Regions from separate parts of the Streptomyces sp. NPDC051662 genome, predicted to be linked through region 4. Evidence: riboswitches for the same ligand, from Rfam matches in the RefSeq annotation. Region 4 holds a riboswitch; each other region holds the start of a gene.

Region 1 (6,871 bases), on a different contig from region 4:
TGCCCGGTGCCGGTCAGATCTGGGCGACCGGGTTCGGGGTCTCCCTCGCCACCGGCGCCGTCGCCGTACTGGCGGCTCTGGCCAGTGTGCTCGCGGCCGGCCGGGTCAGCACGATCGATCTGCTCAAGGATCCGGAACTTCCCGCGGCCCCGACGGCACGCGGCCGGGCCCGGCTGCTGACCGGGCTGGCCATGGCGGGCCTCCTCTGTCTGCCCCTGCTGTACGTGATGGCCTTCATGGACCTCCCCGGGACCTTGCGGGCGGCCACCGCACCGGGCCTGGCCCTGATGGTCATCCCCACGCTCGCCGTACTCGCTCCCTGGGCCGTCCCGCCACTGACCTGGCCGGTACGGGTGGCGCTGCGCGTCCTGGACCGGCGCGTCGGCCGCATCGCCGCGTCCGGGATGAGGGCGACCCCCGCCCGCACCACCGCCATCGCGGTCCCCGTGCTGCTGGCGGTGGGCGTCGCGGTCTGTCTGCTCGGCGCGGGAGCCACCATGGGCCAGGCGGTCCAGCGTCAGACGGAAGAGGGGTTACGGGCCGACGGCGTGGTCAGCGCGGAGCCCGGAAGCCGCCTCCCCGTCACCACCGCGTCCCCCGCGGGGGTTTCCGCGACCCCGCTCATCGCCACCGAAGTCACCGCGCCTCCCACCGACTTCGACCGCCGGCCCGGAGCCGCGCGGGCCTGGGGAGCCGACGGCACCTCGCTGGCGAAGGTGCTGGACCTCGATGCGCGACAGGGCCGTCTGGCCGATCTGAAGGAGGGGACGTTCGCTGCCGGAGCGACCCGGGCCGACGGCCATCACTGGCGTACGGGGCAGCAGGTCCGGTTCGAACTGGCCGACGGCACCGCGCGAACGCTGACCCTCGCCGCCGTCTACGAACGCGACCTGGCCTTCCCCGAGTTCATCATCCCCCTCTCCACCGCCCTGGCGCACACGGCGTCCCCGTACGCCGAGCAGATCCTGCTGACCGGCGCCGTCGCCTCGTGGCCGGCGGGAGACGGCCGGCGGGTGGCCTCCCGAGCCGAGTACCTCGACGGCCTCAACCCCCGCGATCCGGCCGACGATCTCGCCGTCCGGCTGATCGTGGCCGTGGTCTCGGGGTACGCCCTGCTGGCCGCGGCCAACACCTGCGCGCTCGCCCAGCGCGACCGGCACTCCCAGCGCGCCCAGCTGCGCGCGATGGGCCTGGGCCGGTTCCAGCTGCTGCGCTGTGTGCTGTACGAGGCCCTGGGCGCGGCGGTCGTCGGTATCGCCCTGGCCGCCGTCACCGCGCTGGCCTGTCTGGTCCCGCTCGCGGCGGCGCTGAGCGCCGGGACGGGGGGCCCGGCGCTCCCGGCCTTCGATGTGCCCTGGACGGCCGGGGTGCTCGCGGCCGTGGTCGCGGCCGTCTGCGTTCCCACGGCACTGACGGCACGTCCGTTGTCCGGCATCCACCGTCAGTTCGCGAGACGCGCCGCGTAACAGGCCGCCGCCCCCGGACTCAGTCCTCCCCCTCCAGCTCCCCCTCGGTCTCCAGGAACACCGCCCGCAGCGCGTCCAGCACCGCCGGGTCCGGCTTCGCCCACATCCCGCGCGACTCCGCCTCCAGCAGCCGTTCCGCGATGCCATGCAGGGCCCAGGGGTTGGCCTCCTGGAGGAACGCGCGGTTCTCGGGGTCCAGGACGTAGGTCTCCGTGAGCTTGTCGTACATCCAGTCCGCGACCACGCCCGTCGTCGCGTCGTACCCGAAGAGATAGTCGACCGTCGCGGCGAGTTCGAAGGCGCCCTTGTAGCCGTGGCGGCGCATCGCCTCGATCCAGCGGGGGTTGACCACACGGGCGCGGAAGACCCGTGACGTCTCCTCGACCAGGGTGCGCGTCCGGACGGTCTCGGGGCGGGTCGAGTCGCCGATGTACGCCTCCGGGGCCGTGCCCTTGAGCGCGCGGACGGTGGCGACCATGCCGCCGTGGTACTGGAAGTAGTCGTCCGAGTCCGCGATGTCGTGCTCGCGGGTGTCGGTGTTCTTGGCGGCCACCGCGATGCGCTTGTACGCGGTCTCCATCTCGTCGCGCGCCGGGCGGCCGTCGAGCTCCCGGCCGTACGCGTAGCCGCCCCACACCGTGTAGACCTCGGCGAGGTCCGCGTCGGTGCGCCAGTCGCGGCTGTCGATGAGCTGGAGGATGCCCGCGCCGTACGTACCGGGGCGGGAGCCGAAGATACGGGTCGTGGCGCGGCGTTCGTCGCCGTGCTCGGCCAGGTCGGCCTGGGCGTGCGCGCGGACGAAGTTGGCGTCGGCGGGCTCGTCCAGCGAGGCCGCGAGCCGTACGGCGTCGTCCAGCAGCCCGATCGCGTGCGGGAACGCGTCGCGGAAGAAGCCGCTGATGCGCAGGGTGACATCGATACGCGGCCGGTCGAGTTCGGTGAGCGGGATCGCTTCCAGGCCCGTCACCCGGCGCGACGCGTCGTCCCACACCGGGCGGACGCCCAGCAGCGCCAGCGCCTCCGCGATGTCGTCGCCGGAGGTGCGCATCGCGCTCGTACCCCAGAGGGACAGCCCGACCGAGGTCGGCCACTCGCCGTTGTCGGTGCGGTAGCGGGTGAGGAGGGAGTCGGCGAGGGCCTGGCCGGTCTCCCAGGCGAGCCTGCTCGGTACGGCCTTGGGGTCGACGGAGTAGAAGTTGCGGCCGGTCGGCAGGACATTGACCAGGCCGCGCAGCGGGGATCCGGACGGGCCCGCCGGTACGAATCCGCCGCTCAGGGCGTGCACCACATGCTCGATCTCGTCGACGGTGCCCGCGAGGCGCGGTACGACCTCGCGCGCCGCGAAGTCGAGGATCGCCGCGACGCCCTCGGGGAGGCCGGCGGCCACGCCCGCCACCGCGGCCGGGTCCCAGCCGGCGTCCTCCATCGCCCGGACGAGCGCGCGGGCCCGCTCCTCCGTCTCGTCGGCGTCGGTACGGGTGGCGGCCGACTCGTCGAGCCCGAGGGCCTCGCGCAGACCGGGCAGGGAGGCCGTACCGCCCCAGATCTGCCGGGCGCGCAGGATCGCCAGGACCAGATTGACGCGCGCCTCGCCGGCCGGCGCGCCGCCGAGCACATGCAGACCGTCGCGGATCTGCGCGTCCTTGACCTCGCAGAGCCAGCCGTCGACATGGAGCAGGAAGTCGTCGAACCCGTCGTCGTCCGGCCGGTCTTCGAGCCCCAGGTCGTGGTCGAGCTTGGCCGCCTGGATCAGCGTCCAGATCTGGGCGCGGATCGCGGGCAGTTTCGCCGGGTCCATGGACGAGATCGCGGCGTACTCGTCGAGCAGCTGCTCAAGGCGCGCGATATCGCCGTACGACTCGGCGCGCGCCATCGGCGGTACGAGATGGTCCACCAGCGTGGCGTGTACGCGCCGCTTGGCCTGCGTACCCTCGCCCGGGTCATTGACCAGGAACGGATAGATCAGCGGCAGATCACCGAGCGCGGCATCGGGGGCGCAGGCCGCCGACATCCCCGCGTTCTTGCCGGGCAGCCACTCCAGATTGCCGTGCTTGCCGAGGTGGATCATCGCGTCGGCGCCGAAGCCGCCGTCCTCGCGGTCGGCCTGGATCCAGCGGTACGCGGCCAAGTAGTGGTGCGAGGGCGGCAGATCGGGGTCGTGGTAGATCGCGATGGGGTTCTCGCCGAAGCCGCGCGGCGGCTGGATGAGGATCAGCAGATTGCCGCGCCGCAGGGCGGCGAGCACGATGTCGCCGTCCGGGTCCCCGCCGGAGGCGGCCCGGCTGCGGTCCAGGAACATCTCGCCGGGCGGCGGTCCCCAGTGCCGCTCCACCGACTCGCGCAGTTCGGCGGGGAGTTGGCCGTACCACCGCCGGTAGTCGGCAGCCGGGATACGGACCGGGTTACGGGCGAGCTGCTCCTCGGTCAGCCACTCCTGGTCATGGCCACCGGCCTCGATGAGGGCGTGGATCAGCTCGTCGCCGTCGCCCGAGGCCAGTCCGGGGACGGGCTCTGAGCCGAAGTCGTAGCCCTCCTGGATCAGTCGGCGCAGCAGGGTCACCGCGCTGGCGGGGGTGTCGAGACCGACCGCGTTGCCGATACGGGAGTGCTTGGTCGGGTACGCGGAGAGCACCAGCGCGACGCGCTTGTCGGCGTTCGTGACATACCGCAGCCTGGCGTGGCGTACGGCGATCCCGGCCACTCGGGCGGCCCGCTCGGGGTCGGCGATGTAGACCGGCAGACCGTCAGGGTCCAGCTCCTTGAAGGAGAACGGGACGGTGATGAGGCGGCCGTCGAACTCCGGCACCGCGACCTGCGAGGCGGCGTCCAGCGGGGACAGCCCCTCGTCGCTCTCGGCCCAGGTGGCGCGGCTGCCGGTGAGGCAGAGGGCCTGGAGGATCGGTACGTCGAGCGCGGCGAGGGCGCCCGCGTCCCACGCCTCGTCGTCGCCGCCGGCCGACGCCTCGGCGGGCTTGGTGCCGCCGGCGGCGAGCACGGTGGTGACGATCGCGTCGGCCTCGCGCAGCGCGGCCAGCAGCTCCGGCTCGGGCGCGCGCAGGGACGAGACGAAGATCGGCAGGGGCCGGGCGTCCGCGTCCTCGATCGCCGAGCACAGCGTGTCCACGAAGGCGGTGTTGCCGCTCATGTGGTGCGCGCGGTAGTAGAGGACGGCGACGGTCGGGGCCAACTCCCCCACGCTGTGTCCGGGACGGCCGAAGCGGGGCGGCCTGACGCGCCGGTCGAGCCGGCCCCAGGTGGGCGCGGCGGCGGGCGGCTCGAAGCCGTGGCCGGTCAGCAGGACCGTGTCGGAGAGGAACCGCGCGAGCTGGTCCAGATTGGCCGGACCGCCGTGCGCGAGATAGGCGTGCGCCTCGGCCGCGATACCGATGGGGACGGTCGACGCCTCCATCAGCTGGGCGTCGGGTGCCTGTTCACCGGTGAGGACCACGACCGGCCGGTCGCCCGCGAGCAGCAGATCGATCCCGTCCTGCCAGGCGCGCAGCCCGCCGAGGAGGCGTACGACCACGAGGTCGGCGCCCTCCAGCAGCGAGGGCAGTTCGTCGAGCGCGAGCCGGGCGGGGTTGGCGAAGCGGTACGGGACGGGCCCGCCCGCCGCGTTCGCCGCGCGGGCGCTCAGCAGATCGGTGTCGGACGTCGACAGGAGCAGAAGCATGCGGCGTCTGGCCTTCCTCGGGGTCCGCGCCCCGGGCGAGGTGTGGAGGACGGCGGGAGTTCCTGGCTCGTCCGGCTGCTGCCGGACTCACAGTGGCGGGACCGCGCCGGGTTCGCACCGGGCTTCCTCCCCATGACGCCGTCGCTGGCGTTGACGGGCCTGGGCAGGCCGTCGTCTGCATAGTAAGTGCTGAGGTCACGGGCGGGGGAGGGCGCCCGGAACCCGGGCCGGTACAGGGGGTGGTACGGAGCGGCGGCGGCCGGACGGCGGGACGGGAGCGGGTGTGGGTACGTGGGTATGCTCGCCGCCATGCCGCCCACCTCGCCAACACCCGTGAACCGGGACGAAGCGCCCCCGCGGGCCGCCGTACGGGAGTCCGTACGGGCCCCTCTGCGGGAGCGCGGCGACGCCTGCCCGGGCGCGCTGCGGCTGCACACCGCGGACGACGGACGGCTGGCCCGGTTGCGGCTGCCCGCCGGGCTTCTGACGGCCCGTCAGGCGGAGGCGCTGGCGGACGCGGCGGAGCGGCTCGGCGACGGACATCTGGACCTCACCTCCCGGGGCAATGTGCAGCTGCGCGGCCTGGACGGAAGCCGTGGCACGGAACTGGCCGGGCTGCTGCACGAGGCCGGACTGCTGCCTTCGGAGACACACGAGCGGGTACGGAACATCGTCGCGTCACCGCTGGCCGGGCTGGACGAACTGCCGTCCGCGGACGTCCAGTCGTGGGCGCGCGAGCTGGACGGACTGCTCTGTGCGAGCGTGCGGGCCGCGGCCCTCTCCGGGCGGTTTCTCTTCGCGCTGGACGACGGACGCGGCGATGTGGCGGCTCTCGGCGCCGATGTGACGTTGCTCGCACACCGGGACGGCTCGGTTTCCGTACGGACCGGGGCAAACCGGTCGGGTCCCCGTGTGGCCCCCGAGGACGCCCCGCGCGCGGCCCTGTTGGCGGCGGAGACGTTCCTCACGCTGGCGGAGGCGAGCGGCTCGGGGGCCTGGCGGGTACGGGAACTGCCCGCCGAGGACGGCCGGGGGCTGGACGCGGCGGTACGGGCGGCGCTGGCGGACGCCGGGATCGCGACGGAGTACGCGACGGAGGCGCCCGCGCGGGACATGAACGCGCCCGCGCGGGACATGGAACCGGAACCGGAAGGGGAGCCTCCTACTCCTGGTTCCGTACGGTCGCCCGACGGGACCGTGGCGCTCTCCGTCCACGCGCGCCTCGGCCGGTTGAGCGTGGCGCGGTGGCGGCTGCTCGCGGCGGAGGCGAACGGACCGCTGCGGGTGACCCCGTGGCGCGGAGTGATCGTGCCGGGGGTGGCCCCGGCCGCGGCCGGCGATGCCCTGGACCGGCTCCGTACGGCCGGGCTGATCACCGACCCCGACTCCCCCTGGTACGGGGTCGGCGCCTGCACCGGCAGGCCCGGCTGCGCGAAGGCGCTGGCGGACGTACGGTCCGACGCGGCGGCGGCCGTGTCCCATGCCGGGTCCCCGGGCTCGGGCGGACTGCCCGTGTACTGGTCGGGGTGCGCGCGCCGCTGCGGCCATCCGCAGGGCCGCTGGGTGGATGTGGTCGCGAAGGGCGAGGGCCGCTACGACATCTCCGTACAGAAACAGGTTCACGTACAGAAACAGGCACAGGTACGGGGAGATGTCCCGAACGCCACCACCACAGGACCGGAACCGGAACCGGAACCGGAACGGAAACCGGAACCGGCACCGGAACTCGCCG
Region 2 (6,871 bases), on a different contig from region 4:
GCGCGGCCTGTCGTACATCCTCGGCGAGTACGTCCGTACGCCCCGCCCAGGCGGCCAGCGCCGTCGCGGTCCGCGCCATCACGATGTCCGCCCGCATTCCGTCCACCTCGAACGCGGCGCAGGTCGCGGCGATCCGGAGCAGCGCCCCGTCCCCGAGCCGCACCGCGGGCAGCAGCGCCCGCGCGGCGACGATCCGGTCCCGCAGCGCGGTCTCCTCCTCGGCCCAGCGCGCCGCGAACCCGGCCGGATCGTCGTCGTACGCCAGCCGTCGCTGTACGACCTCCACCCGAAGCTCCGGCTCGCGCGAGGCCGCGACCTCCACGGTCAGCCCGAAGCGGTCGAGCAACTGCGGTCGCAGCTCGCCCTCCTCGGGGTTCATCGTTCCGACGAGCAGGAACCGCGCGGCGTGCCGTACGGAGACGCCCTCACGCTCGACGTACGAGGCACCCATGGCGGCGGCGTCCAGCAGCAGGTCGACCAGGTGGTCATGGAGGAGGTTGACCTCGTCGACATAGAGCACCCCCCGGTGGGCGTCCGCGAGCAGACCGGGCTCGAAGGCCTTCACGCCCTCGGACAGCGCCCGCTCGATGTCCAGCGCGCCGACGAGCCGGTCCTCCGAGGCGCCCACGGGCAGCTCGACCATCCGGGCGGGCCTGGCCGTACCCGGCGCCGTCCCGTGCGGCCCGTCCGGGCACCGCTGATCGGGTGCGACGGGATCGCAGCTGAACCGGCAGCCGGCGACGACCGGCACCTCCGGCAGCAGCGCGGAAAGGGCGCGTACGGCCGTGGACTTGGCCGTCCCCTTCTCACCGCGGACGAGCACACCGCCGACGGCGGGGCTCACCGCGTTGAGCAACAGGGCGAGCCGCAGATCGTCCATCCCCACCACAGCGGTGAACGGAAAAGGGGTGCTCATATGCTGATCGCTCCTTCGAAGATGGTCGTCATGGCGCTCCCGGCGGAATGAAGGGCAGCCCCTCGGGCGCGCCCTCCTCGATCAGGCGCATCAGCGCGTCCGTGTCCGCGTGCTCCTCGATGAGGTCACCGAGCAGATCGAGCTGTTCTTCCCGCAGCGCGCCGAAGCTCGTGCCGGGCGCGGGGACGAAACGCCGGCCCGCCGTCCGCGCCACCTCCGTCAGGAACCGCCTCCGGAACGCGTCGCTCTCCAGCGCCCCGTGCCAGTGCGTGCCCGTGACGGCCCCCACCCGGCAGCCGTCCAGCGCGCGCCCGTCCGCGTCGGAGACAAAGGTGTCGCCTCCCCGTACCTCCGCGACGCCGTGATGGATCTCGTACCCCTCCACCGCCTCACCGAGGGCCAGGCCCACCGGTCGGGCGAGGGTCTTCTCGCGGGCGAACCGCACCCGTACGGGCAGCAGTCCGAGGCCGGGCACCGCGCCCGCCCGGGACTCCACCTCGTCGTCGATGTGCTCGCCCAGGATCTGATAGCCGCCGCAGATCCCCAGCACGGGACGCCCCTCGGCGGCCCGCCGGGCGAGCGCGTCGGCGAGCCCGCGCTCGCGCAGCCACGCCAGCGCCTTGACCGTGCCGCGTGTGCCGGGCACCACCACGAGATCGGCGTCGGCCAGCTCCTCCGGCCGGTCCACGAACCGCACGACGACCCCCGGCTCCGCCGCCAGCGCGTCCACATCGGTGAAGTTCGACATCAGCGGTACGGCGCAGACCGCGACCCGCAGCACGTCCTCGCCGTACGGGGGAGCCGCGGGCGACTCGCGTACGGCGCCGCGCATCGAGACGCGCAGCCCGTCCTCCTCGTCGATGCCCAGACCGTGCCGGAACGGCAGTACGCCGAAGGTGGACCGCCCGGTGAGCCCGCGGAGCATCTCAAGACCCGGTTCGAGCAGCGAGACATCGCCCCGGAACTTATTGACCAGATAGCCCGCGATCAGCCCCTGGTCCTCGGGGGACAGCAGCGCGGTCGTCCCGAAGAACGAGGCGAAGACGCCGCCCCGGTCGATGTCCCCGACCACCACCACCGGCAGCCGCGCGGCCCGCGCGATGCCCATGTTCACGATGTCGGTACGGCGCAGATTGATCTCCGCGGGACTGCCCGCCCCTTCGCAGATCACGGCGTCGTAGGTGCCGCGCAGCCGCTCCAGACACTCCAGGACGGGACCGAGCAGGGCTTCCCGCCCGTGCGGGGTCCTTCCGGCGGACGCCTCGCCCGGTCGCGGCTCCGCCGAGGGCCCGGACCCGAAGTAACCCCGGGCGCTCATCTCCCCCACCGGCCGCCCCATCAGCACCACTTGGCTGGTGCGGTCACCGCCGGGCTTCAGCAGGACCGGGTTCATCAGCGCCGTCGGCTCGACCCGGGCGGCCTGCGCCTGCATCGCCTGGGCCCGTCCGATCTCCGCGCCCTCGCGGGTCACGAACGAGTTCAGCGACATGTTCTGCCCCTTGAAGGGCGCGACCTTCACCCCACGGCGCACCAGCCAGCGGCAGATCCCCGCCGTGACCACGCTCTTGCCCGCGTCGGAGGTCGTGCCGGCTATCAGCAGCCCCCCGCCGCGCCCGCCCCGGCTCATCCACGTCCCTTTCCCGCGCTTGTCGTACGGCCCGCGCTTGTCGTACGGCGTATCGCGCCTGGCGTACGGCGTATCGCGCCGAATCCGAACCGGCCCGCCACACAGACCGCGAGGGCGGCCCCGGTCACCCGGCGCGACAGCCGTACGGCCCGCTCGATGTCCGCGACCTCGACCGGCCGCCCCTCGCCGTTCAGTACGGGCCGGTGCTCCACCCGTCCGCCGTACGCGAGTGTCCCGCCCAGCCGTACGCCCAGCGCGCCGGCGAACGACGCCTCCACCGGGCCCGCGTTGGGACTCGGATGCCTGCCGGCGTCCCGCCGTACCGCCCGCAGGGCCGCGCGCGGATCGCCGTCGACTCCGCCGGCCAGCGCCCCGGCGAGTACGGCGGTCAGCCGGGCGCCCGGCCATCCCACGGCATCGTCGAGCCGGGCCGAGGCCCAGCCGAACCGGCGGTAACGGGGCGAGAGATGACCCACCATCGCGTCCAGCGTGTTCACGGCCCGGAACCCGGCGAGCCCCGGCACCCCCGCCACCGCCCCCCACACCAGCGCGCCCACGACGGCGTCGGAGGTGTTCTCCGCGACCGACTCCACGACGGCCCGCGCGATCTGCTGTCCGTCCAGCGCCTGCGGGTCACGGCCGCACAGATGAGGCAGCCGCTCCCTGGCCCGTTCGACGTCCCCGGCGGCGAGCGCCGCGCCGATGGCCCGTGCCTCCCGCCCCAGTGAAGTGCCGCCGACCACGGCCCAGGTGGCGGCGGCGGTCAGTGCCACGGAGGCGGTGCGGTGGTCCCGTACGCCCCGGGCGGCCAGCGCCGCGATCCCGGCGGCTCCTCCGGCGCAGACCGCGGTGTGCAGCGCGCCCCAGCCCCGGTGGTCGCGCCACAGCGTCCGCTCGACGGCCTTCGCCGCCCGGCCGAACGCGGCGACGGGATGGCCCCGGCGCGGATCGCCGAACAACCGGTCGCCCAGGAGACCCACGGCGGCGCCGTAGGCGAAATCACGCTCGGCGGCCGGACCCCGGCCGCGCACGACGGCCGAACGGCGGCCAGGCATGGCGAAATGTCCTCACTCAGGGTCCGCGCCCCGGCTCGACGTGATGCGGCGGCGAGAGTTCCTGGCTCCTGGAGACGGGGCTCGCAGTGACAGTGGCGGGACCGCGCCGGATTCGCACCGGCTTCCTCTTCTGCCGTCGCCTGGGCCCTCTCCTACCGGACAGGACCTCAATGGCCCCGGAAGTCCACCACGCCCCGCGAACACCCGTCAACTCATCCCTGACCAGCGACGGGACAGTGTGCCGAGCCCCACACGGCACGCCCGTCCCGTGGGCGGCACGGAGCCGGCCCGGGCGCGTGACGGACGCGCCCGGGCCGGCCGGGGGTGTGGTGGTCCGGGTGTTCCGGTCGCCCGGTCACCGGTCGCCGGTCAGGCGACGATCAGATAGATCCCGTACGCGACGGCCGCCACGCAGAGCGCGAAGCAGGTGTACGCGCCCGTACGGGCCAGCGCCACGGAGCCCGTCGCGCCCCGCGTGCTCGCCGACTCCTGCTTGGCGAGGCCCACGATGCCGAGGGTGAACAGGCCCACGAGGGCGACGGTGGCCACGAGACTGACCCCGAAGACGGAACCGAGTGCTGCCCAGTCGATGTTCATGCGGTTTCTCTTCCTTACACCGTGGCGGTACTTACACCGTGGCGGTTCGCGCGGGCTCGCCCGCGGGGTCCGGGGGGCCCGGGGCCGGGATGGTGGTCGACAGTTCCTGCGCGGCAGCGGCCGTGGGCGGCGGGGTGACGGCCGCGATGGCGCTGGTGACGACGCCCGCGGGCTCGCCGGTCCCGGCGTCCTCCGTCGCGCCGGCGGCTCCGGCCCCGCTCTCGTTGACATTGGTGTGGTCGACGGGGCGGCGGCGCGAGGCGAGCCAGATCGCCCCGGAGATCCCGACGAGCAGGACGGCGACGACCGCGATGCCCCAGGTGCCCTGGCCGGTGAGGAACTCGGCCCCGGCGGCGACCAGGCCCGCGGCGGGCAGCGTCAGCCCCCAGGCGATGAACATCCGGGTCGCGGTCGACCAGCGGACCACACCGCCCTTGCGGCCGAGGCCCGCGCCCATCACGGCGCCGGAGCACGACTGGGTGGTGGAGAGCGAGAAGCCCAGGTGCGAGGAGGCCAGGATGACGGTCGCGGCACTGGTCTGGGCGGCGAAGCCCTGCTGCGGACGGAGATCGGTGAGGCCGGTGCCCATGGTGCGGATGATGCGCCAGCCGCCGAGATACGTACCGAGCGCGATCGCCAGTCCCGCGGAGACGATGACCCACATCGGGGGGTTGGAGCCGGGGGCGAGGACGCCGCCGGTGACGAGCGCGAGGGTGATGACACCCATGGTCTTCTGCGCGTCGTTGGTGCCGTGGGCGAGCGAGACGAGCCCGGCGGAGGCGATCTGCCCGGCGCGGTAGCCCTTGGCGGTCGCCTTGTCGTCCGTACGGCGCCCGATGCGGTACGTCAGCCTCGTCGCGAGCAGCGCCGCGAGACCGGCGACGACCGGCGCGGCGAGCGCGGGGATCAGCACCTTGGTGATGACGACGCCGCCGTTGACCCCGGAGGCGCCGACCGACATCAGCGTGGCGCCGATCAGACCGCCGAAGAGCGCGTGGGAGGAGCTCGACGGCAGGCCGAGCAGCCAGGTGAAGAGATTCCACAGGATGGCGCCGACGAGCGCCGCGAAGATCACTTCCGTTCTGATGCCCTGTTCGTTGATGAGTCCGCCGGAGATCGTCTTGGCGACCTCCACGGACAGGAACGCGCCGACGAGATTCAGGACGGCGGACATGCCCACCGCGACCTTGGGCTTGAGGGCCCCGGTCGAGATGGTGGTCGCCATCGCGTTCGCGGTGTCGTGGAAGCCGTTCGTGAAATCGAACACGAGAGCCGTCACGATCACGATCGCGAGCAGCAGCGTGATGTGTTCCATTGACCCAGGACCCAGGCAATCTTTTGACGTCAGTGGCCTCGGTGAACGTAAGGAGTCCGGGTAAACGGAAGATGAACTGGGCTCGTCTTCGCGGTGTCCCCATGTGTGGAGAAATCGCCCGCCCGTTCTGCCGGAGCGCCCTGCGCGCCGCTATGTCCGCCTGACAGGATTCTCTTATGACTGATCAGCAGAGCCAGGACGCGATAGCCGGGGCCTGGCGTGAACTCATCACGACTGCCCGGAGAACAGCAGGTGAAGGGCTCGTCGTCGGCACATCCGGCAATGTGTCGGTACGGATCGGCGAGCTGATCCTCGTCACGCCGAGCGGTGTCCCGTATGACCAGCTCACTTCCGAGGACACCGTCGGTGTCGATCTGGCCGGCCGTCAGGTACTCGGAAAATTCATCCCTACGAGTGAGCTGCCGCTGCACCTCGCCGTTTACCGGAACACCTCCGCGAAGGCCGTGGTGCACACCCACGCGGTGCACGCCACCGCCGTCTCCACCCTCGTCACCGAACTGCCCCTGATCCACTACATGGCGGCGGCCCACGGCGGCCCGGTCCGGGTCGCCCCCTACGCGCTCTACGGCTCGGACGAACTGGCCGCCCAGATGCTCCACGCCCTGCGCGACCGCAACGCCTGTCTGCTCCAGAACCACGGCACGGTCGCCTACGGCGACAGCCTCGCCCAGGCCTATGACCGCACGGCCCAGCTGGAGTGGATGTGCCGGCTCTGGCTCACCGCGAGCGCGCTGCCCGGCCGTACCCCCACGCTGCTGACCGAGGCCCAGCTCGACGAGGTCGGACAGCGGCTGAAGGGGTATGGACAGCGGGGCTGACCAGCGCGTTCGGCAGGGCGTTCGGCAGGGCCCCGGCACTCCGGCGGACGCCGCCGACTGGCCGAGCCCGGCGGGGGTGACCACACTGGGAACGTGCGCCCCGCCAAAGCGACGGCAGCGGCCGTCTCCACACTGATCGGCGTCGGCGCGGCCGCGTTCGCGGCCGGCCGGTACGCGAGCGACGCCGCGCTCAAGACGCCACCGGGCCATCCGCTGCCGGGCGACCCCCGGCTCACCGTGCACGCCACGGCCGCCGGACAGATCACGCTGACCCGCTGTCTCGCCTCCCTGCGCCCCGGTACGTACGGGATCGAGGGCCCCGGCGTCCACGCCGTCGTCGGGCCCGTTCTCGACGAGGTCGAGCACGCCGCGGACACCGTGGTGCGCCGGCTGGAGCGCGTCAGCCACGGCTCGCTCGTCCCCGGCTCCCGCGTACGCCTCACCCCGCAGGTCCACAGCGGCGATCCGACCTCCGCGCTCGGCCTCGACCACAAGGACGTGACGATCCCGGGCGAACTCGGG
Region 3 (6,871 bases), on a different contig from region 4:
GGGAGCCGGTGGAGGTGGGCGAGGACGCGGGTCCGTTCGAGACGCTGCTGGCCATGACGGGACGCGATCCGGGGTGGGGCCGTCCGTGACGCGGCCGTGGCACGTGCGTGGAGCGGGCCTGGGACGTCAGCTCTACGCGTGAGCTCTACGCGTCGGCCCGCCGCGTCAGCCCTCCGTGTCCGGTGCGGCGTCCGGCGGTAGCGCCTGCTCGGCCCAGATGACCTTGCCCTCCGCCGTGTAGCGGGTGCCCCAGCGTTCCGTGAACTGCGCGACGAGGAACAGACCGCGGCCCCCCTCGTCGGTGGCCGCCGCGTATCTGAGATGCGGCGAGGTGCTGCTGAAGTCGGAGACCTCGCAGATCAGGGCGCGGTCACGGAGGAGCCGCACCCTGATCGGGCCGAGGGCGTAGCGGATGGAGTTGGTGATCAGCTCGCTGAGGATCAGCTCGGTGGGGTACGCCAGCTCGTCCAGCCCCCAGTCCGCCAGCCGGCGGGCCACGGCGGCGCGCACCCGGGACACCTCCGAGGGGTGGGACGGCACCTCCCACTCCGCGATCCGGTCGCGCTGGAGCACACGGGTACGGGCGACGATGAGCGCGATGTCGTCGCTCGGGCGGTCGGGCAGCAGCGCTTCGAGCACCGCCGAGCAGGTCTCCTCGGGGTCCCGGTCCGGGTGGGACAGCGCGGCGCGCAGCATGAGGAGTCCTTCGTCGATCTCCCGGTCGCGGTCCTCGATGAGCCCGTCGGTGTACAGCACCAGATGGCTGGCCTCGGGCAGCCGCAGCTCCACCGTCTCGAACGGCAGCCCGCCGAGCCCCAGCGGAGTCCCGACCGGCAGATCGAGGAACTCCACGCTGCCGTCCGTGGAGACCAGCGCGGGCGGCGGATGGCCGGCCCGCGCCATGGAACAGAGCCGGCTCACCGGATCGTAGATCGCGTAGAGACAGGTCGCGCCGGTGATCACGGCGCCGCCGCCCGCGATGCCCTCGTCGCGGTCGATGCGGGTGATCAGATCGTCCAGGTGGGAGAGGATCTCGTCGGGCGGCAGATCGAGCGTCGAGAAGTTGTGGACCGCCGTACGCAGCCGCCCCATCGTCGCCGCCGCGAGCAGGCCGTGTCCGACGACATCCCCCACGACCAGGGCCACGCGGGCGCCGGGCAGCGGGATGACATCGAACCAGTCGCCGCCCACCCCCGATTCGGCGGGCAAGTACCGGTAGGCGACATCGAGGGCGCTCTGCTCGGGCAGCCGCCGGGGGAGCAGGCTGCGCTGGAGCGTCTCCGCCATGGCGTGCTCGCGGGTGTAGCGGCGTGCGTTGTCGATACAGACCGCCGCGTGGTTGGCCAGTTCCTCGGCGAGGGACACGTCCTCCTCCTCGAAGGGCTCCGGCCGTTCCGCGCGCCAGAAGATGACGACCCCCAGGAGGATGCCCCGCGCGCGCAGCGGGGCCGTGACGAGGGAGTGGACGCCGTACTCGATGACCCGGGCCGTCCGCTCCGGTTCCTGGGACTTCCAGCCGCCTGCCCGGGCGAGATCGGGCTCGACGGTCCCGCGCCCGCTCCTCAGGCTCCATGCCTGCGGCGTGGTGGGGCGGTAGGTGAACCGCGCGCCCAGCGGATAGAAGGGGTGGTCGTCGGGGAGGCCGACCAGGGCCGTACGGCGCAGCTCGGAGTAGGCGGTGACCGACGCCGGGTCCTCACCGCGCAGTACGGCCTCCGCCAGATCCACGGTGACGAAGTCGGCGAACCGCGGGACCGCCACCTGCGCCAGCTCCTCGGCGGTCCGGGTCACATCGAGGGTGGTGCCGATCTCCACGCCCGCGTCGTACAGGAGCTTGAGGCGCTTCTGCGCCACTTCCGCCCGGCCCGTGAGCGCGCGCAGCTCGGTGGAGTCGCGGAGCGTCGCCACGCTGCCGGGCGGGCCTCCGTCACGGTCCGTGGAGCGGTTGTTCACCGCGATCAGCCGCTCTCCTGTCGCCAGCACCTCGTCGGTGGCACGGCGTCCCGAGGCCAGCAGCTCGGCCATCCGGGAGTCCAGACCGAGTTCGGTGACGGGGCGGCCCTCCGGGTGCGGGGGCAGGTCGAGGAGACGGCGCGCCTCGTCGTTGGCGAGTACCAGCCGGCCGTCGCCGTCGACGATGAGCACCCCTTCGCGTACGACATGGAGGACCGCGTCGTGATGCTCGTACATACGGGCGATCTCGACGGGCTCCAGCCCATGGGTCTGACGCCGCAGCCGGCCGCTCACCAGCGCCGTGCCGCCGGTGGCGAGGGCGAGCGAGGCGGCGGCGGCGCCCAGGACGATCGGGATCTCGCGGTTGGCGAGACTGTTCACCTTCTCGATGGTGATCCCGGCCGATACGAGGCCGATCACCTTTCCGCTCGCGTCCTTGACGGGGGTCACCGCCCGTACGGAGGGACCGAGGGTCCCCGGGACGGTCTCGGTGATGGTGCGGCCCTTCAGCGACGGCCCGATGGTGCCGATGAAGTGCTCCCCGATGCGCGCGGGATTGGGGTGGGTGAGCCGGATCCCCTTCGTGTTCAGTACGACGACGAAGTCGACGCTGGAGGCTTTGCGTACCGCCTCCGCCCGTGGCTGGAGGATCGCGGAGGGGTCGGGTGCCCGCAGGGCGGGCGCGATTCCGGGGGAGTTCGCGAACGCGGTGGCGACGGAGACGCAGCGGTTGCGTGCCTCTTGTTCGGTGTCGCGCCTGGACACCAGGAGGAGCGAGATCAGCGAGGACCCGATGAGCAGCAGCACGATCACCAGTTGCAGGATGAAGACCTGCCCGGCGAGCGTGCGGACGTTCAGCCACGACGGACGACGCCACCGACTCCGTGGGCGTCGGCCGGAGCGGGCAGCCAGGGCCCGAGCCCAGGATCGACCCATATGTCCGGCCATGTACCTACATCTACACCGGCTGTCTTCACAAGGCGAACGGGCGTGGGCGCCGCCGGAGAGTGCCGGGGGCGCCGGGGAGCGCCGGGGAGCGCCGGGGGCTATGGCGACAGCCTCAGGGGGTGGCGCTGTGGAGCGGTCGGCCGCTGAGCAGGTTCCAGCGGCCGGCCCGCCCGCTGAGTTCGGTGGCGGTCAGGGGGCGTACGTCAATCCGCCAGAAGGCCGCGGGAGTTGCGCCCAAGGCGTGGACCGCGCAGGCGCGGATGATGTCCGGCTCGGCGACGGCTATGACGCGGCCCCCCGCCGTGCCGCCGCCGCGCGGGGTGCGGTCGCGCGGTGTGCCGTCGTCAGAGGTGCTGTCGCCAGGGGTGCTGTCGTCAGAGGTGCCGTCGCCATGAGTGTCGCCGCCCAGCGCGTCGAGCCAGTGGGCGGCGCGGGCGAGCAGCGTCAGCAGGGATTCGCCGCCGTGCGGGGCGGACGCGGGGTCCGACAGCCAGGAGGCCAGCGCGTGCGGTTCCGCGGCGGCCACCTCGTCGAGGGTCCTGCCCTGCCAGCCGCCCATGGCGCAGGGTGCGAGGGCGGGCAGCGGCTTCGCGTCCAGGCCGAGGGCCTCGGCGGTGCGCCGGCAGCGGGGGGAGGGGGAGACGTATGTGGTGGTGACGGGGAAGGTCTCCCGTACGGCTTCGGCCTGCCGCAGCCCGAGGGCGTCCAGCCCGCCGTCGGCCGGCTCCTCGGCGTGGGGGAAGCGGGCCTCCCGCAGGGCCGGGTTCATGGCCGGTGAGATGAGCATGAGCCGGGTGGTCATACGGTCCTCGCTCCTTGGTTCTGGCTCGGTCCGGCCGGGTTCCGGCCGTGTTTCCGCAGGTTCTGGCCGTGTTCCCGCCGGGTTCCGGCCGTGTTCCGGCACGTTCCGGGAAAAGGTCCTCTTGGCCGGTCCCCGGGATCGCGGTACCTTCACGTCGAAATAACGACGGCGGAACGGAAGTCCGGTGGGAATCCGGCACGGTCGCGCCACTGTAAGCCGGGCGCCGGTCGCGTATCAGCGCGGCGGGGGTCCCGGTGAGTCAGACCCGGATGCCGTCGTTCGAGCTCCACTGAACGGGACGCGAGTTCCCCAAGGAGGTTGTGTCATGGCGCAGTCCATAGCGCCCCCGGCCGCTGCATCCACCGGTGCCGCCGGCACCGCTGTCACCCCCCTTCCGCTCCGCGCGGTGCTGCCCTGGGCCGTGTTCGTCGGCACCCTGATGCTGGTGCTGCTCTATTTCGTCGGCGCGGAGCAGGGCGCCACGTCGGTGTTCTCCGGTGCGGACGTGCACGAGTGGGTCCACGACGGCCGTCATCTCCTCGGCTTCCCCTGCCACTGACGACCGACGGAGATCACGCGCATGCATGCCTCCACCGTCAGAACCCTCCTCGTCCGCGGCATGATCGCGGGCGTCCTCGCCGGACTCTGCGCGTTCGCGCTGGCCTATGTGGCGGGTGAGCCCTCGGTACGGGCCTCCATCGCGCAGGAGGAGGCCCACTCCGCGTCCGCGCATCAGCACGGCGGGGAAGCCACCCAGCAGGGCGCGGAAGAAGAGGAGGAAGAACTGGTCAGCCGGCCGGTGCAGTCGACCTTCGGGCTGGCCACCGGCGTCCTCGTGTACGGGGTGGCCCTGGGCGGGATCGCCTCGCTGGTCTTCGCCGGCTGTCTGGGCAGGATCGGCCGGTTCGGTCCGAGGGTGACCGCGGCGCTGCTCGCCGGGGCCGCCTTCGCCACCGTCTATCTGGTGCCGTTCCTGAAGTATCCGGCGAACCCGCCCGCGGTCGGCGACCCGGACACCATCGGCAAGCGCACCACGCTGTTCTTCCTGATGATCGTGTTGAGCGTGTTGCTGGCGGTTGTCGCGGTCATCGCGGGGAGAAGGCTCGCGCCGCGTCTGGGCAACTGGAACGCGGCGGTCGCCGCCGGTGGCGGTTATGTCGTCGCCGTGGTGGTGGCCTGTCTGGTCCTGCCCGCCAACACCGATGCCATTCCGGCCACGTTCCCGGCCGCCCTGCTCTGGGAATTCCGGCTGGCGTCGATCGCCGTACAGGCGCTGCTCTGGACAGCCTTCGGGCTGATCTTCGGGGCGCTGGCGGAGCGGGCCCTCCGGCCGAGGCGGCAGGCCGCCGCGGTGGCGGCCGACAGCACTGCCGCACCGGTACGTACCGCCGGCTGAACCGGGACCGGGAACGGAAACGGAACGGGGAACGGAACCGGGACCGGCCCGCGCTCACGAAGCGCGGGCCGGTCCCGGTTTCCTGTCAGGGGACCGTCGGCCGGTCTCCGGTCGCCCGTCAGTCGCTGACGCCGACCGCGTGCCCGAACGTCGACCGGTCCGTGACGAAGTCCAGCATGGCGCGGGCCACGTCCGCGCGGGCGATCGCGTTGGCGGCCGGGCCCGCCTCCACGGCGTGGCGGTAGGTGCCCTTGCCGTCGGCGTCCGTCAGCCGGGGCGGCCGTACCGACGTCCAGTCGAGCCCGCTCTCGCGCAGGATCGTCTCCATCAGTTCGAGATCCGTGTACAGCTCTTTGAGCGCCAGCCACATCCCGGGCAGCAGGACCCGGCGCGCGAGCCACGGCTGACCGGACCCGAGCGGTTCAGCGGCGCCGCGCTCACCACGACGATCCGCCGGGCGCCGGTCGCGGCCATCGCCTCGGTCGCCGCCCGCGCCGAGGTGGAGGCGGGCTTGAGCGGGTCGTGCCGGCCGGCCTGGCCCATCCCGGAGAGCACCGCGTCGGCCCCGTCGACGACCTCGGTCAGGGAGGCCGCGTCGAGGGCGTCGGCGCGTACGACCGTCAGGCCCTCGTGTTCCGTCCTCAGCTTGGCCGGGTCCCGTACCGCGGCCGAAACCTTGTGTCCGTCCGCGAGGGCGTGGCGGACGATCTGCCGTCCGACGCCTCCCGTGGCTCCCAGCACAGCGATTTTCATGACCCCTCCAGGGGTGAGTGAACGCTTACCAGCCATGGTGGGTGAGCGCTCACCCACTTGTCAAAGTAGGCTGGTGGGCATGACGGGTACGACATGACCGGTACGCACCGAGAAGCCGCCGCGCCGCCCCTGACCGGCGGCGCCCTCACGCGCTCGCGCATCCTCGACGCCGCCGCGCGGCTGATGGGCACCGTGGGGCTGACGCGCACGACGACGAAGGAGATCGCGAGGGAGGCGGGCTGCTCGGAAGCCGCGCTCTACAAGCACTTCCGCGACAAGGAGGAGATCTTCGTCAGCGTTCTGCACGAGCGCGCGCCGCGCTTCACGGACGCGCTGGCGCGGCTGCCCGGGCGCGTGGGCGAGGGGGAGGTGGCGGATCATCTGGAGGAGGTGGCCCGGGTGGGGGTGCTCTTCTACCGGGGTACGTTCCCGATGGCGGCGTCCCTCTTCGCCAGCCCCGACCTGCTCGTGGCCCATCGCGAACGGCTCGGACTCGACGGCTCGGGGCCGCACGAGGTGAGCCGGTCCGTGGCCGCGTATCTCGCCGCGGAACAGGAGCTGGGCCGGGTCTCCCCGGACATCGACCCGGACGCGGCGGCGCTGCTTCTCGTCGGCGCCTGCTTCCACCGGGCCTTTCTGGGCCTGTTCTTCGCCCCGGAACCACCGGAGGGCGTTCTGCGCCCGGAGAGCGAGGCGGATTTCGCGCGGGAGACCGTACGGGCGCTGCTTACGGGCATCGCCCCGCCGGGCCGGTGATCCGCGCCGCCGGGCCCGTGATCCGGCTCGGCGGGGCTTCGGCTCAGGGGGGCTTCGGCTCAGCCCGTCTCCGGGCTCATCGCTCGGAGCGGCGCCGGTCGCCCGCGCACAGCGCCCAGATGATGAAGAGGTCGATGGCGAGGAGCACGAGGGCCCACAGCGGATAGCGCGGGATCCAGAGGAAGTTCGAGAGCGCGCCGAGACCCGCCAGGATCACACCGACCACGCGCGCCCACACCGCGCCTCTCAACAGCGCGCAGCCC
Region 4 (6,871 bases):
CCCAGGTGCCCGGCCTCGCCTGCCCGCCCCCACCGGACGCGACCAACGGGCGCGGGCTGCTGCTCGTCGCCGCGTATGCCGACCGGTGGGGGTGGAGTGTTCGTGACGCGTTTACCACCAAGACCGTCTGGGCCGAGGTGGACTACCGTCCGGCCGCGTCAGTCGGATGACGACGCCGCCGGGGCGACCGCCCTTCTCGCCGCCGTGGCCACGATGTCCTGCAACGCCGTGATGTGCCTGGCCAGAGCTTCCTGGCCCTCGGGGGTGAGGGACAGCCAGGTCCGGGGGCGCTTGCCCACATGGCCTTTGCGGACGTTCACGTATCCGGCGGCCTCCAGTGCGGACGCGGTCTTGCTGAGGACCGAGTCGGACACCTGGCAGCCGTCGCGAACGGCGGCGAACTCGGCCTCGTCGCAGGCGGAGAGGAAGGCGACCACGGTCAGCCGGGTCGGATGCTGGATGATCTCGTCCAGCACCGCCCTCACCGGTTCCGGCGGGCCGCCGGTCACGCGAGCTCTCGCAGCGCGCGGTTGATCGCCACGTTGCGGACGACGCACGCGCACCAGACGCCGAGTCCCCATACGGTGAAGCCCACGATCTGGATCGCGGCCTCCCCCGCTCCGAGTCCCCAGCACAGCGCTCCCGCCAGCGGGCCCGCCGTGAGGACGACCGGCAGCATCACCCGGCTCCGCCGCAGACGCGCGGGCCAGGACCGGGTCACCAGCACCCCCGTCCTCCTCCGCGCGACCGCGACGAGCGCGAGGGTCACGGCGAGCCCCGCGAACGATACGAAGAGCGCCATCAGAGCCGCCGGGCCGACCTTGTCCTGGCTCCAGGCCCGCACCAGGGCCGGCGCCACCAGTGACGCCGCCACGGCCGGCCCGTACCACGCCGGAGCCAGGCCGGCCTTGAGGCGGGCCCGCGCCCTGGCCGTTTCCACGTCCCTCAGAGCGTCCGCGGCGTGCGCCCACGACCCGCCATCGGGTTTCGGGTGTAGGGACGTGTTCTCCCGCGGCTTCTCCCGCGGCTTTGCCTGCGGCTTCTCCTGCGACGGCATGGGGGGCACCGGATCCTTGCTGAGGGGGCCCACGAACCGGCCCGACGCTTGCCATCATGGCATTAACTTTCCAATCGGGAAAGTACTTGCCCGCTCGTCGGCCCCTCCGCCGCGCAAGGTCGGCCTAGAACTCGTCGTCGAACCCGACCGTGCCCTCGACCGCGACCTGATACGCCGACGGGCGGCGCTCGAAGAAGTTCGTCAGCTCCTGGACGCCCTGAAGCTCCATGAACGAGAACGGGTTCTGGGAGCCGTAGACCGCCGGGAAGCCCAGCCGCTGGAGGCGCTGGTCCGCGACGCACTCCAGGTACTCGCGCATCGACTCGGTGTTCATGCCCGGCAGACCGTCGCCGCACAGGTCCCGGCCGAATTGCAGCTCCGCGTCGACAGCCTCCTTCAGCATGTCCGTGACCTGCTGTTCAAGGGCGTCGTCGAAGAGGTCGGGCTCCTCCTTGCGGACCGTGTCCACGACCTCGAACGCGAAGTTCATATGCATCGTCTCGTCACGGAACACCCAGTTGGTGCCGGTGGCCAGGCCGTGCAGCAGACCGCGCGAGCGGAACCAGTAGACGTACGCGAACGCGCCGTAGAAGAACAGCCCCTCGATACAGGCCGCGAAGCAGATCAGATTCAGCAGGAAGCGGCGGCGGTCCGCCTTCGACTCCAGGCGGTCGATCGTCTCGACGGAGTCCATCCACTTGAAGCAGAACCGCGCCTTCTCACGGATCGACGGGATCTCCTCCACCGCGTCGAAGGCCGCCGCGCGGTCCTCCGGATCGGGCAGATAGGTGTCGAGCAGCGTCAGATAGAACTGGACGTGTACGGCCTCCTCGAAGAGCTGGCGGGAGAGATAGAGCCGCGCCTCGGGGGAGTTGATGTGCTTGTACAGCGTCAGCACCAGGTTGTTGGACACGATCGAGTCGCCCGTCGCGAAGAACGCGACCAGCCGGCCGATCATGTGCTGCTCGCCGGGGGAGAGCTTGGCGAGGTCGGCGACGTCGGAGTGCAGATCGACCTCCTCCACCGTCCAGGTGTTCTTGATCGCGTCGCGGTAGCGCTCGTAGAAGTCCGGGTAGCGCATGGGCCGCAGCGTCAGCTCGAAGCCCGGGTCCAGGAGGTTCTTGGCGTTCGTCACGGTCGTCTCGGTGGTCATTACTGGCAGGCCTCGCAGGACTCGGGGTTTTCCAGGGAGCAGGCGATCGCCTCTTCGGAGACCGCCTGCGCGGGTACGGGCACGGACGCCGGCCGGGTCTCCGACGATCCCCGCGCCGCCCGCGCGATCCGTGTCGCCGGGCGCGAGCGCAGGTAGTACGTCGTCTTGAGGCCCTTCTTCCAGGCGTACGCGTACATCGAGCTGAGCTTCCCGATGGTCGGCGTCTCCAGGAACAGGTTCAGCGACTGGCTCTGGTCGAGGAACGGCGTACGGGCCGCCGCCATGTCGATCAGACCGCGCTGCGGGATCTCCCACGCCGTACGGAACAGCTCACGCACCTCCGCCGGGATCCAGTCGAAGCCCGCCACCGAGCCACTCGACTCGCGCAGCGCCTCGCGCGTCTGCGCGTCCCAGACGCCGAGCCGCTTCAACTCGTCCACCAGGTACGAGTTGACCTGGAGGAACTCCCCGGAGAGCGTCTCGCGCTTGAAGAGGTTGGAGACCTGCGGCTCGATGCACTCGTAGACGCCCGCGATCGAGGCGATCGTCGCCGTCGGGGCGATCGCGAGGAGCAGGGAGTTCCGCATACCGCTCGTGGCGATCCGGGCGCGCAGCGCGTCCCAGCGCTCCGGCCAGTTCAGCTCCACGTCGTAGTGGTCGGGGTGCAGCACCCCGCGCGCGGCGCGCGTCTCGGACCAGGCGGGGAGCGGGCCGTTGCGTTCGGCGAGCGCGCAGGACGCCTCGTACGCGGCGAGCATGATCCGCTCGGCGATCTTCGTGGAGAGGGCCGCGGCCTCGGCGGAGTCGAAGGGCAGCCGCTTCTTGAAGAAGACGTCCTGGAGGCCCATCGCGCCCAGGCCCACCGGGCGCCACTTCGCGTTGGAGGCGCCGGCCTGCTCGGTCGGGTAGAAGTTGATGTCCACGACCCGGTCGAGGAAGGTCACGGCCGTACGGACGGTCTCGTCCAGCCGCTCCCAGTCGAGGTCGCCCGAGGCCAGTACGAACGAACCGAGGTTGATGGAACCGAGGTTGCAGACGGCGGTCTCCCCGTCGTCCGTCACCTCCAGGATCTCCGTGCAGAGATTGGACGAGTGGACGACGCGGCCGGGCTCGGCGGTCTGGTTCGCCGTACGGTTCGAGGCGTCCTTGAAGGTCATCCAGCCGTTGCCGGTCTGGGCGAGGGTACGCATCATCCGGCCGTAGAGCTCGCGGGCCGGGATCGTCCTGCGCGCCAGGCCGGCGGCCTCCGCCTCGCGGTACCGCGTGTCGAACGCGTCGCCCCACAGGTCGACCAGCTCCGGCACATCGACGGGGGAGAACAGGGACCAGACGCCGTCCGACTCGACCCGGCGCATGAACTCGTCCGGGATCCAGTGCGCGAGATTCAGATTGTGCGTACGGCGCGCGTCCTCGCCGGTGTTGTCGCGCAGCTCCAGGAACTCCTCCAGATCCGCGTGCCAGGTCTCCAGATACACACAGGCCGCGCCCTTGCGCCGGCCGCCCTGGTTGACGGCGGCGACCGAGGAGTCGAGGGTGCGCAGGAACGGGACGATGCCGTTGGAGTGTCCGTTGGTGCCCCGGATCAGTGAACCGCGCGAACGGATACGGGAGTACGAGAGGCCGATGCCGCCCGCGTGCTTCGAGAGCCGCGCCACCTGGTGGTACCGGTCGTAGATCGAGTCCAGTTCGTCCAGCGGGGAGTCCAGCAGGTAGCAGGAGGACATCTGCGGGTGGCGCGTACCGGAGTTGAAGAGGGTGGGGGAGGAGGGGAGGTAGTCCAGCCGGCTCATCAGCCGGTAGAGCGCGGCGACTTCGTCGAGCGCGCGGAGGCTCTCGTCCTCGGCCAGTCCGGCGGCCACGCGCAGCATGAAGTGCTGCGGGGTCTCGATGACCTGGCGGGTGATCGGATGGCGGAGCAGATAGCGGCTGTAGAGGGTCCGCAGCCCGAAGTAGCCGAAGAGGTCGTCGGCTTCCTGGTCGATGAGCGCGTCGAGGGAGTCGGCGTGCAGCGTGACGAAGGCGGCCGTACGGTCCGCGATCAGGCCCTCGCGGTGGCCGACGGCGACCGACGCGGAGAACGCCACGGCGCCCTGGCCCGCGGCCTCGTCGGCGATGGTGCGGGTCAGCAGCCTGGCCGCGAGCCGGGAGTAGGCGGGGTCCTCGGAGATGAGCCCCGCGGCCGACTCGGTGGCGAGCTCGCGCAGCTCGGCCTCGTCCGACCGGGCGTTACGGCCGCGCAGCGCCGCGGCGGCGACTCTTCCGGGGTCGGTGTCGGGCAGATCGGCGGTCAGGTCCGTCAGGGTCCGCAGCAGTGCGGTCCCGGGTCCGTCGGCCGCCCGCGCGGCGGCCTCGGAGATGCCTGAAGCCGGATCGGCTGGCGCGATGGTCACGTGGTGCTCTCCCTCGCTCGGCTCTGGACCGTCGGGAGGGGAGCGGGCTGTTTCTCGCGGTACGGACCGTACGACCCGGATCCGGGCGGCACGGCGTACGGCGCCCACCGGCCCATCCACGAGGCCCGGACGTCTCGGCGTCCGATTCGGTCGAACCGGACGCACTGTCGGCAGGTGTTCGGACTCGTGGGTATGGCAAAGCACACCACATCACACCGTTGCGGGACAGTTCCGGATTCGCACCGGATTCCCCTGCGTCGACAGCGAGGTCGAGCATACATGTGGGGGCTGGCTCGGGAACCACCCCCCAGATGTTGTGTCGTGCGTCATTACGTTCGGGCCCGCGCGGACAGCGAAAAGGCCGCCGGATCCCTGTCTTTCCCAGGGATCCGACGGCCCGTCGAGCCGGGCGCCGGCCGTTCAGTGGCCGCCGGGGCCGCCCGATGTCGCTGCCGGGAGCTCGGCCTTCACGCCCGGGTCGCCCGCGTCCGCCGTGTAGTCGGACGGGCTCGTCTCGTCCGTGCCCTCCGGAGCCTTGGCCGCGCGCAGGACGAAGGTGAGCGCCACCGTCACCACCAGGTTGAGCACGAACGCGGTGAGGCCGATGTAGCCGATCTCACCCAGCCCGGGGATCTCCTTGGAGGAGCCGCCGAAGTGCGCCTGGGTCGGGCTGGCCACGCCGTACGCCGCGGCCGTGCCGTAGACCATGCCGACCGCCCAGCCCGCGAGCAGCGCCCAGCGGTGGAACCAGCGGGTGAAGAGACCGCCGACCAGCGCCGGCATCGTCTGGAGGATCCAGATCCCGCCCAGCAGCTGGAAGTTGATCGCGACGGTCTTGTCCATGGTCAGGACGAAGGCCAGCGCGCCCACCTTCACCAGCAGCGAGACCAGCTTCGAGACCTTGGTCTCCTGCGCGGGGGTCGCGTCCGGCTTGATGAAGTCCTTGTAGATATTGCGGGTGAAGAGATTCGCCGCGGCGATCGACATGATCGCGGCCGGCACCAGCGCGCCGATGCCGATGGCCGCGAAGGCCACCCCCGCGAACCAGTCGGGGAACATCGTCTCGAAGAGCTGCGGGATCGCCAGCTGTCCGTTCTCCACCTTGACTCCGGCGGCGATCGCCATGAAGCCGAGCAGCGCGAGCAGGCCCAGCATCAGTGAGTACAGCGGCAGGATCGTGGTGTTGCGCCGGATCACCTCGCGGCTGCGGCTGGAGAGCGTCGCCGTGATGGAGTGCGGATACATGAAGAGCGCGAGCGCGGAACCGAGCGCCAGCGTGGCATAGCCCCAATGCCCGGCCTCGCCCGGCGCCAGGGCGCCGCGTGGCTGGCCGGTCGCCGGGTTGGTCTGCGCGAAGGCGTCGCCCGCCTTGGCGAAGATGTCGTCGAACCCGCCCAGTTTGATGGGGATGTAGATGATCGCCACGACGATCACGATGTAGATCAGCGTGTCCTTGACGAAGGCGATCAGCGCGGGCGCCCGCAGCCCCGACGAGTAGGTGTACGCGGCGAGCACACCGAAGGCGATCAGCAGCGGCAGGTCCTTGATGAACCAGTGGGTGTTCTCGCCGCCGCCGACGCCCATCACGTCCAGCACCGCCTGGATACCGACGAGTTGGAGCGCGATGTACGGCATCGTGGCCAGGATGCCGGTGACGGCGACCGCCAGCGACAGGCCCTTCGATCCGAACCGGCCCCGCACGAAGTCCGAGGTGGTCACGTATCCGTGCTTGTGCGACACCGACCAGAGCCGGGGCAGGAAGGTGAAGATCAGCGGGTAGACCAGGATCGTGTAGGGCACGGCGAAGAAGCCGGCCGCGCCCGCCGCGTAGATCGCCGCCGGTACGGCCACGAAGGTGTACGCCGTATAGAGGTCGCCGCCGAGCAGGAACCAGGTGACCCAGGTGCCGAACGACCGTCCGCCGAGGCCCCATTCGTCGAGGCTGTTCTCATTGGCGGCCTTGCGCCAGCGAGCCGCCAGGAACCCCATGACGGTAACGGCCACGAAGAAGAAGATGAAGACGGCGAGTGCGACGCCGTTCACGCCGTCCTTCATTTCGACGCACCTCCCTCGCGGGAGCGCTGGTCACGCTTCCACAGCTGGTAGGCGGTCATCGTGAGCACCGCCGAGACCGGGACCCAGAGCATCTGGTACCAGTAGAAGAAGGGGATGCCGATGAATGTCGGCTCGATCTTCGCGTAGGACCCGACCCAGAGCATCGCCACGAAGGGCGCGAGGAGGCAGAGAGCGATGATCACCCGCGCCGGGGTG

What was found. A riboswitch is a leader RNA that binds a small molecule or an ion and turns the genes downstream of it on or off. The one in region 4 is predicted to bind cobalamin.
Region 1: another riboswitch for cobalamin. It lies ahead of cobN (cobaltochelatase subunit CobN); the one in region 4 lies ahead of AB0M67_RS26645 (ribonucleoside-diphosphate reductase subunit alpha).
Region 2: another riboswitch for cobalamin. It lies ahead of AB0M67_RS02950 (cobalamin biosynthesis protein); the one in region 4 lies ahead of AB0M67_RS26645 (ribonucleoside-diphosphate reductase subunit alpha).
Region 3: another riboswitch for cobalamin. It lies ahead of AB0M67_RS26040 (CbtB domain-containing protein); the one in region 4 lies ahead of AB0M67_RS26645 (ribonucleoside-diphosphate reductase subunit alpha).

Annotation. Positions count from the first base shown of each region.
Region 1 covers NZ_JBFAZD010000016.1:150,083-156,953, forward strand. The annotation lists gene AB0M67_RS25965 (FtsX-like permease family protein) at 1-1,466, shown strand, start outside; gene cobN (cobaltochelatase subunit CobN) at 1,486-5,139, opposite strand; cobalamin riboswitch at 5,173-5,327, opposite strand; gene cobG (precorrin-3B synthase) at 5,437-6,871, shown strand, end outside.
Region 2 covers NZ_JBFAZD010000002.1:52,513-59,383, reverse strand. The annotation lists gene AB0M67_RS02960 (putative cobaltochelatase) at 1-916, opposite strand, end outside; gene AB0M67_RS02955 (cobyric acid synthase) at 945-2,543, opposite strand; gene AB0M67_RS02950 (cobalamin biosynthesis protein) at 2,540-3,598, opposite strand; cobalamin riboswitch at 3,634-3,766, opposite strand; gene AB0M67_RS02945 (hypothetical protein) at 3,968-4,195, opposite strand; gene AB0M67_RS02940 (inorganic phosphate transporter) at 4,227-5,510, opposite strand; gene AB0M67_RS02935 (class II aldolase/adducin family protein) at 5,687-6,349, shown strand; gene AB0M67_RS02930 (hypothetical protein) at 6,443-6,871, shown strand, end outside.
Region 3 covers NZ_JBFAZD010000016.1:168,534-175,404, reverse strand. The annotation lists gene AB0M67_RS26055 (TIGR03086 family metal-binding protein) at 1-89, shown strand, start outside; gene AB0M67_RS26050 (SpoIIE family protein phosphatase) at 166-2,889, opposite strand; gene AB0M67_RS26045 (histidine phosphatase family protein) at 3,014-3,703, opposite strand; cobalamin riboswitch at 3,820-3,988, shown strand; gene AB0M67_RS26040 (CbtB domain-containing protein) at 4,029-4,262, shown strand; gene AB0M67_RS26035 (CbtA family protein) at 4,284-5,099, shown strand; gene AB0M67_RS26030 (NAD(P)H-binding protein) at 5,218-5,427, opposite strand; gene AB0M67_RS26025 (NAD(P)H-binding protein) at 5,427-5,852, opposite strand; gene AB0M67_RS26020 (TetR/AcrR family transcriptional regulator) at 5,946-6,608, shown strand; gene AB0M67_RS26015 (hypothetical protein) at 6,685-6,871, opposite strand, start outside.
Region 4 covers NZ_JBFAZD010000017.1:72,255-79,125, forward strand. The annotation lists gene AB0M67_RS26625 (ATP-binding protein) at 1-170, shown strand, start outside; gene AB0M67_RS26630 (transcriptional regulator) at 159-509, opposite strand; gene AB0M67_RS26635 (hypothetical protein) at 506-940, opposite strand; gene AB0M67_RS26640 (ribonucleotide-diphosphate reductase subunit beta) at 1,182-2,210, opposite strand; gene AB0M67_RS26645 (ribonucleoside-diphosphate reductase subunit alpha) at 2,210-4,600, opposite strand; cobalamin riboswitch at 4,752-4,894, opposite strand; gene mctP (monocarboxylate uptake permease MctP) at 5,021-6,655, opposite strand; gene AB0M67_RS26655 (DUF3311 domain-containing protein) at 6,652-6,871, opposite strand, start outside.